DNA from 2 places in the Cupriavidus sp. 05N38 genome. Region 1 is predicted to be linked to the other one. Evidence: riboswitches for the same ligand, from Rfam matches in the RefSeq annotation. Region 1 holds a riboswitch; the other holds the start of a gene.

The links. Region 1 has a riboswitch for glycine ahead of gcvT (glycine cleavage system aminomethyltransferase GcvT). Riboswitches for the same ligand answer to the same signal wherever they lie in the genome.
Region 2: another riboswitch for glycine. It lies ahead of AC1DK4_RS22980 (D-amino acid dehydrogenase); the one in region 1 lies ahead of gcvT (glycine cleavage system aminomethyltransferase GcvT).

Annotation. Positions count from the first base shown of each region.
Region 1 is NZ_JBFTNF010000038.1:106,722-111,016, forward strand. It holds gene gcvP (aminomethyl-transferring glycine dehydrogenase) at 1-775, opposite strand, end outside; gene gcvH (glycine cleavage system protein GcvH) at 890-1,270, opposite strand; gene gcvT (glycine cleavage system aminomethyltransferase GcvT) at 1,360-2,487, opposite strand; glycine riboswitch at 2,589-2,721, opposite strand; glycine riboswitch at 2,743-2,830, opposite strand; gene AC1DK4_RS25410 (UvrD-helicase domain-containing protein) at 3,040-4,295, shown strand, end outside.
Region 2 is NZ_JBFTNF010000032.1:63,927-68,221, forward strand. It holds gene AC1DK4_RS22975 (acyl-CoA synthetase) at 1-1,248, shown strand, start outside; gene AC1DK4_RS22980 (D-amino acid dehydrogenase) at 1,290-2,606, opposite strand; glycine riboswitch at 2,655-2,781, opposite strand; gene AC1DK4_RS22985 (GTPase domain-containing protein) at 3,065-4,295, opposite strand, start outside.

The DNA.
Region 1 (4,295 bases):
CGGCCACCACCAGGCCGCCGGCGGCGTGCACGGCGTCGGCGATGGCGCGGTAGTCGGCCACGTCACCGTTGACGCCCGGGTACTGCAGCAGCACGCCAAAGGCATGGGCGCCGGCAGCGTCGGCCGCGGGGCCGACCTTGACTTCGATGCCCAGCGGCAGCGCGCGCGTGCGTACCACTTCCAGCGTCTGCGGCAGCACGTCGTCGGCCACGTAGAAGGTGTTGGAAGCGTGCTTGTTGACCCGCTGCAGCAGCGTCATGGCCTCGGCCGCGGCGGTGCCTTCGTCGAGCATCGAGGCGTTGGCGATATCCAGGCCGGTCAGGTCGGTGACCATCTGCTGGAAGTTCAGCATGGCTTCCAGGCGGCCTTGCGAGATTTCAGGCTGGTACGGCGTGTAGGCGGTGTACCAGGCCGGGTTCTCGAAGATATTGCGCAGGATGACGCCGGGCGTCAGCGTGTTGTAGTAGCCCTGGCCGATAAAGCTCTTGAGCACCAGGTTCTTGCTGGCCAGGCCGCGCAGCCTGGCCAGGGCGCCTTCCTCGGTGAGCGGCTCGGTGAACTCGCCCAGCGGCATGCCGTCGCGGCGGCGGATGGCGGCGGGAATGACGGCGTCGATCAGCGCGGCACGGCTGTCGTAGCCGAGTACCTTGAGCATGTGTTGCTGCTCGGCGGCATCGGGGCCGATATGACGGGAAGCAAAGGCGTCGCGCGCCTCCAGTTCGGCCAGCGTGGGCCGGGCACCTTTGGCTGCGTTCATGGGCAGGGGGGCGTTCATGGCAAGAACCTCGTTGGGCGCAGGGCGGCGGGTGGTCAGCCGCGCCGCCGTGCATCAGTCTTCAGTCGCCGCTCCCGTGGCAGGCAAGCCTCGCGGGAGCGGCAGGGTGTCGCGTCAGGCGCCGACGTTGGCCTTGTAGGCGTCCACCGACATCAGGCCGTTGACGTCGTCGCTGTTGGCCGGCTTGAGCTTGAACAGCCACGCATCGAAGGCGTCGGCATTGACGCTTTCCGGCGCGGCGACGGCGGCTTCGTTGACGGCGATCACTTCGCCGGCCACCGGCGCGTAGATGTCGGAAGCGGCCTTGACCGATTCCACCACCGCCAGCGCGTCGCCTGCGCCGACCGACTTGCCCACTTCCGGCAGCTCCAGGAACACGATGTCGCCCAGCGCGTCCTGCGCGTGGTCGGTGATGCCGATGGTCAGCGTGCCGTCGGCTTCGACGCGCACCCATTCATGGGACTCGGTGTATTTCAGGTCGGCGGGGAAATTCATGGGATTCTCCAGATTCAATTTGTTTTTTCAGCGCCCGCCGGGCGGAGGCAATCCGTCGCCGGCGGGCGCGCTGTGACCGGTGCGAGCGTTCAGCTCACGAGTGCCTTGCCATTGCGCACAAACGGCAGTTTAACCACAGTCGCGGCGAGTTTGCGGTCGCGGATCTCGACCTGCACCTCGGCGCCGAGGGCAACGTCGCGCGGCAGGCGGGCAAATGCGATGGACAGGGACAGCGAAGGGCTGAAGGTGCCGCTGGTGATCTCGCCGTCGCCGGCAGTGGTGATCACCTTCTGGTGCGCCCGCAGCACGCCGCCTTTTTCACGCAGGATCAGGCCGACAAACTGCTGGGTCTGGCCGCCGGCGACGAGCGCCGCCTTGCCGGTGAAGTCGCGCTCGCTCTGCAGGTCCACGGTCCAGGCCAGGCCGGCGTTGAGCGGCGAGGTGTGGATATCCATGTCCTGGCCGTACAGGTTCATGCCGGCTTCCAGGCGCAGCGTGTCGCGCGCGCCGAGGCCGGCCGGGCGCACGCCGGCAGCGACCAGCTTCTCCCACAGGCCGGCCACGTTCGCGGCCGGCACCACCAGTTCGAAACCATCCTCGCCGGTGTAGCCGGTGCGCGCCACCATGACTTCGCCCAGGGCGGGATCCTGCACCACGATGGCGTTGAAGGGCTTGAGGGCTTCGCTGGGCTGGGTGGAGGGGAAGGCGCTCCACACCTTGGCGCGGGCGTTCGGGCCCTGCACGGCGACGATGGCCAGCGGCGCGGCGCCCGCGGGGGCGTTGTCGCCGCGGCGCGGGGTGATGGTGACGCCGCTGCCGGTGGCGGCGTTGCGCGCGGTGATCCATTCGATATCGCCGGTCGCGGTGCTGGCATTGACTACCAGGCGGAAGCGGTCCTCGGCGAAGAAGTAGACGATCAGGTCGTCGATGACGCCGCCGCTCTCGTCGAGCATGCAGGAATAAAGTGCCTTGCCCGGCGTCTGCAGCTTGTCCACATTGTTGGCCAGCAGGCCGCGCAGGAAGGCGCGCACATTGGCGCCGGCCAGGTCGACCACGCACATGTGGGAGACGTCGAACATGCCGGCGTCGGTGCGCACGGCATTGTGTTCTTCGATCTGGGAGCCGTAGTTGACCGGCATGTCCCAGCCGCCGAAGTCGACCATGCGGGCGCCGAGTGCGCGGTGGATGGCATTGAGGGGCGTGGCCTGGAGCGTCATGTAGTCCTCGGGGGAAGGCGGAAATCTCGGTTCGAAAACGAAAAAAGGGTCATCCGCCGCCAGACCCGGCGCGCCATGGCGCTGCCAGATCCGCCGCGGCGGATGACCCCTCTGTCCTCGATACCTGAGAGATTACAAGGCGGTCCGGTGGACCTGTGCCCTGCGCGCCCCTTCGGTGGGCACGCTCGCCGTCGCTTGCGCGCGTGGCGGGTGCCGCTCTCCAGAGTACGGCGTGCATCGTGTGCATATTGCAAGCCGATCCGACCAGTCCATGGTGCCTGAGAGTTTTCGGGTGATACCCCTTCGGCGGCGCAAGATCTGCGCGCTCTCCCGGCCGGATGGCGCGACTCTACAGGCAGCCCCGGTGGCTTGTCAACGCGTGGCGCGCGGCACGGCACCGGCACCCCGGGGCCGGCAACCCGGCGTGTTAACATCTGCGGCTGCTGTCGCTTGCGGGGACATCACCCCGGTGCCGCAGTCTTCACAGGCAGCCCTGGCCGCGTCGTCTTCGCCAGCCATTTCGCCATCCGCTTCCGCCACCACGCCAAACGCATGACCCACGGACTCAATCCCGCCCAATCCGAAGCCGTCCGCTATCTCGACGGCCCCTGCCTGGTGCTGGCCGGCGCCGGTTCGGGCAAGACGCGGGTGATCACGCAGAAGATCGCGCACCTGATCGAGGACAAGGGGTTCGAGCCCAAGCATATCGCCGCGGTGACCTTCACCAACAAGGCCGCCAAGGAGATGCAGGAGCGTATCGCCAAGCTGATGGAAGGCAAGACCACGCGCGAGGGCCGCCGCATTCCGCTCAAGCAGATGACGGTCAGCACCTTCCACTCGCTCGGCGTGCAGATCCTGCGCGCCGAGGCCGAGCACGTGGGGCTGAAGCCGCGCTTTTCCATCATGGACTCGGACGACTGCTTCGGCCTGGTGCAGGAGCAGCTCGCCACCACCGACAAGAAGCTGATCCGCAGCGTGCAGAGCACCATCTCGCTGTGGAAGAACGGCATGGTCGATCCAGAGACCGCCATCGCCACCGCCGAGAGCGCCGACGACCACCAGGCCGCGCTGGTCTACCGCAACTACGTGGCCACGCTCAACGCCTACCAGGCGGTGGATTTCGACGACCTGATCCGCCTGCCGGCCGAGCTGTTCGCGCGCGACGAAGCGGTGCGCATGAAGTGGCAGAACCGCCTGCGCTACTTCCTGGTCGATGAATACCAGGACACCAACGCCTGCCAGTACCAGCTGCTCAAGCTGCTGGCCGGCGGCTCGCACCTGCGCGCGCCGGCCTTCACCGCGGTGGGCGACGACGACCAGGCCATCTACGGCTGGCGCGGCGCCACGCTGGACAACCTGCGCCTGCTGCAGACCGACTTCCCCGATCTCAAGGTGGTCAAGCTGGAGCAGAACTACCGCTCCACCGTGCGCATCCTGGAGGCCGCCAACGCCGTCATCTCCAACAATCCGAAGCTGTTCGACAAGAAGCTGTGGAGCGAGCACGGCATGGGCGACCCCATCGCCATCAACCCGATGAACGACGAGGAGCACGAAGCCGAGTCGGTGGTGTTCCGGCTCTCGGCGCACAAGTTCGAGCGGCGCGCGCAGTTCCGTGACTACGCCATCCTCTACCGCGGCAACCACCAGGCGCGCCTGTTCGAGCAGATCCTGCGGCGCGAGCGCATTCCCTATGTGCTGTCGGGCGGCCAGAGCTTCTTCGACAAGGCCGAGATCAAGGACATCTGCGCCTACCTGCGCCTGATCGCCAATCCGGACGATGATCCCGCCTTCATCCGCGCCATCACCAC
Region 2 (4,295 bases), on a different contig from region 1:
CGCCAGATCGGCAACGAAATCCCCGGCCTGAAGGTGGTGGCGGTGGCAGATGCGCTGGGCCCGCAGGACGCGCCGCGCTTTGGCGAGACCGACTACGAAACCCTGCTGGCCTCGGGCGATCCCGACTACGCCTGGCAATGGCCCGCCGACGAGTGGGACGCCATCGCCCTGAACTATACCTCGGGCACCACCGGCGACCCCAAGGGCGTGGTCTACCACCATCGCGGCGCAGCCATCAATGCCGTGTCCAACATCCTCGAGTGGGACCTGCCCAAGCACGCGGTCTACCTGTGGACGTTGCCCATGTTCCACTGCAACGGGTGGTGCTTTGCCTGGACCATCGCCGCGCGCGCCGGCATCAATGTGTGCCTGCGCAAGTTCGAGCCCAAGCTGGTGTTCGACCTGATGCGCGACGAAGGCGTGACCCATTACTGTGCCGCGCCCATCGTCCACACCGCGCTGGTCAACGCGCCGCCGGCCTGGCGCGAAGGCCTGCGCGGCCCGGTGCGCGGCATGGTGGCCGGTGCGCCGCCGCCCGCGGCGGTGCTGGCGCAGATGGAAGAAATGGGTTTCGAGCTGACCCACGTCTACGGCCTGACCGAGACCTATGGCCCGGCCGCGGTGTGCGCGGAGCAGGACGACTGGGCCGCGCTGTCGCAGGAAGACCGCGCCACCCGCAAGGCCCGCCAGGGCGTGCGCTACCACTTGCAGGCCGGGGTGGCGGTGCTCGATCCGGATTCGATGCAGCCAGTGGCCGCCGACGGCGAGGAGATCGGCGAGATCATGTTCCGCGGCAATATCTGCATGAAGGGCTATCTCAAGAACGAGAAGGCCACGCGCGAAGCCTTCGCCGGCGGATGGTTCCACACCGGCGACCTGGGCGTGCGCACGGCGGACGGCTACGTCAAGATCAAGGACCGCAGCAAGGACATCATCATCTCCGGCGGCGAGAACATCTCCAGCGTCGAGGTGGAAGACGCGCTCTACCGCCATGCGGCCGTGCTGGCCGCGGCGGTGGTGGCGCAGCCGGATGCCAAGTGGGGCGAAACGCCCTGCGCCTTCGTCGAGCTGAAAGACGGCGCCAGCGCCACGGCCGAGGAACTGATCGCGCATTGCCGCACCTTGCTGGCTGGCTTCAAGGTGCCCAAGGCCGTGTATTTCGGGCCCTTGCCCAAGACTTCGACGGGCAAGATCCAGAAGTTCGAGCTGCGCCGCAAGGTCAAGTCGGACACGGCCATCGACGTCTAGCCACGCGCGGTGGCGCCGGCCGGCGCCACCGGGGCCGGGGGCTAGTGGACGGCCCGCTGCGCGGACGCCAGCGTCGCCGGCCGCGTCGTGCCACCGGCGGGCAGCGCGCCCGTAAAGGCGAAATCCACCTCCGGCACGCGGCCGCTGACGATGTCCGCGATCGCACGGCCCGAGCCGCAGCCGTGCGTCCAGCCAAGCGTGCCGTGGCCGGTGTTCAGGTAGAGCCCGCCGATGGCGCTGGCGCCGATATAAGGTACGTTGCCCGGCGTGGCAGGGCGCAGCCCGGTCCAGAATTTCGCCAGCTCCGGTCGGCTCATGCCCGGGAACACTTCCAGCGTGCGCCGCACGATGGCCTCGCAGCGCACCGGGTTCAGATCCATCGCATAGCCGTTGAGTTCGGCTGTGCCGGCCACGCGCAGGCGGTCGCCAAAGCGCGAGAACACCAGCTTGTACTCGTCGTCGGTCAGGCTCACGCTGGGCGCGCGCTCGCTGTCGAGCACCGGCAGCGTCACCGAATAGCCCTTGGCCGGATAGATGTCGAGCTTGACCCCGAGCGGGCGCGCCAGCATCGGGCTGAAGCTGCCCAGCGCCAGCACGTAGGCGTCCGCGCTCTCGATCTGGTAGCCGCCAGTCTCGTCGGCAATCTCCACCCCGTGCATGCTGCCGCCCTCGGCATGCAGGCGCTGCACCCGCACGCCATAGCGAAAGCGCACGCCCAGCGCTTCGCAGCGCGCGGCCAGCGCGGTGGTGAAGCGGTGCACATCGCCCGATTCATCCTCGCTGGTATAGGTGGCGCCCGCCAGACGCGGCGCGATATTCGCCAGCGCCGGCTCCAGCCGCACCACTTCGTCCGGCCCGATCACGCGGCGCTCGCAGCCCAGCTCGCGCATGATGCGCGCCGGCTCGACGGCCGCGTCGAATTCCTTCTGGCTGGTATAGAAATGCAGGATGCCGCGCGTGAGGTGGTCGTACTCGATGCCGGTCTCGGCGCGCAGCGCCTGCAGGCTGGCGCGGCTATAGGTGCCCAGGTTGAGCAGCTGGATCATGTTGTGGGTGGAGCGACTGGCCGTGCACTCGCGCAGGAACTTGAGTCCCCACGACCACTGCGCCGGATCTGCGCGCAGGCGGAACAGCAGCGGAGCATCCTCGCGCCCGAGCCAGCGCAGCATCTTCAGCGGCGCGGCCGGGTTGGCCCAAGGCTCGGCATGGCTGACCGAGATCTGCCCGCCGTTGCCAAAACTGGTTTCCCGGGCCGCGCCCGCATTGCGCTCCAGCACCACGACCTCGTGCCCGGCACGGGCCAGGTACCACGCAGACGCAACGCCGATCACGCCGGCTCCCATCACGATGACTTTCATTTCTCAGGCTCCGGATAGCAAAAAGGGGCAGGCAAGCCATCTGGCCTGCCTGCCCCCACTGTCCTTTTGCCTGAGAGATTCGCCGCACCCACCACGGGTACCGGCTTGCCCCTTCGGCGGCCGCGTGCCGCTTACCTGGTCGGTGTGCGGTCCGGCGCTCTCCAGTTTGTTCGGTTTCCAGTCTTTTGCACCTGAGCGTTTCAGGGGTACGCCTTCGGTAGAGACACCCACCTGATACGGCGGAGGTGTCTCGTTCTCCTGGAAGCCGCAACATAGCACGCGTTGCAGAGAGACTGCAAGGGCAGTATGGCGGCCCGGCGGCGCCCCGCCGCCGGGCCGCGCGCTGTAGCAAGGTTCTGTAGCAGTCTGGCCGGCCAATTTTTGGAGCCGGCGAGCTCGGGAGCAGGGCACGAGTAGCGCAGGCTTTTACAGGTGGCGGACCAATATGGCAATAGGGTTCAAGGTGCAGTGCCTGGTATCCGCGGCGTGGCACCGTTGAGTGCATCATGCAATTGCTGCTTCAGTGCTTTGCAGCGGTCGGCTACCTCTTCCGACTGCTTGCCAAGCCCGATACTGATGGCCTGGCGTTCCAGCATATCCTTCAGTTGACCAGTCAGATTTGCCGCGATGTTGTCCAGAGCCGTGTTTCCGAACCTCTCGATGGCATTGCTGGTGCCTAGCGCCGATGCTTCGGCGTGCTGTCTGAATGCAGCGCGAAGCGAGCGGCGCAGGTCCGTAACGTAGCGCCGTTTGGCATCCTCGATTTTCTCTTCCCGAAAATGCAGATAGAGGTCGAGGATGGTTGCTAGCAACGGGCTGAATGCCGCTAGTCTTCCCGATGCTCTTGTGATGAGGCCAGCTCGACGGAGAGCCTCCGTCCTGACCAGCCTTATCCCGGTGGACCCGGCAATTTCGTAGAGGAGATTGCCGAGTGCCTTTGTGCTTATCGAAGCGGCTTCCAGTCCGCCTGCTATTGGCCCGGTTGCGCTATTGACAAGCCGCGTCAGACGCAATGCCGGGCTAGCTGGGATGCGGATGGCATCCAGTGAGCCGGGTGTGCCTGGCGCGAAGCTGCCGCCGGACCACGGCATGTGGAGCGCCTGCGTTGTGCGATTCTCGAGTTGCTTCCCCGCGCCGCCAAGGATTTCGTGCAGCTGTCGCTCCATTTCGCACCAAAGCTTGCTCAAGTCCTCCTTCATCTGGTCAAGCGTGGAGGTGAAGAACGCCTGCACCTCCGGAGCCTCGGCGGTGCCGTCCAGACGTTCCATTGCTTTCGCGGCACGCCCCAGTACTGTTGAATAGACTTGCCGATGCCATAGGCGCGCGAGCGAATGCAGGTGTTCCCTTGCCTGTTCAAGCTCGGCGATTTCCTTCTGGACGCAGGCTATGCGTGCTTGCAGGCAGGGCTCGTCGCCGGATTGCATGACATCCCGCATAACGCCTTCCACAGCGCTGATGGCTGCAATCGCCCGGCTCGCCTGACCGGTCTGGTTTCCCCAGGCGGAAAGGCTGGTCACCAGCGCCGACAATCTGCTTTGCCGCAGCAGTCGCTCGCGGAAGCCGGCCGAGGCCTGCCTGGCATGGAAGTACTTTGCCACCGAGCAGTGGAGCACGGGAATGCCGATGCGTCTACCCAATACCGCCTCAATCCGCTGTTGCATGCCGGCGCCTCCATTGCGGTCCCGGTCT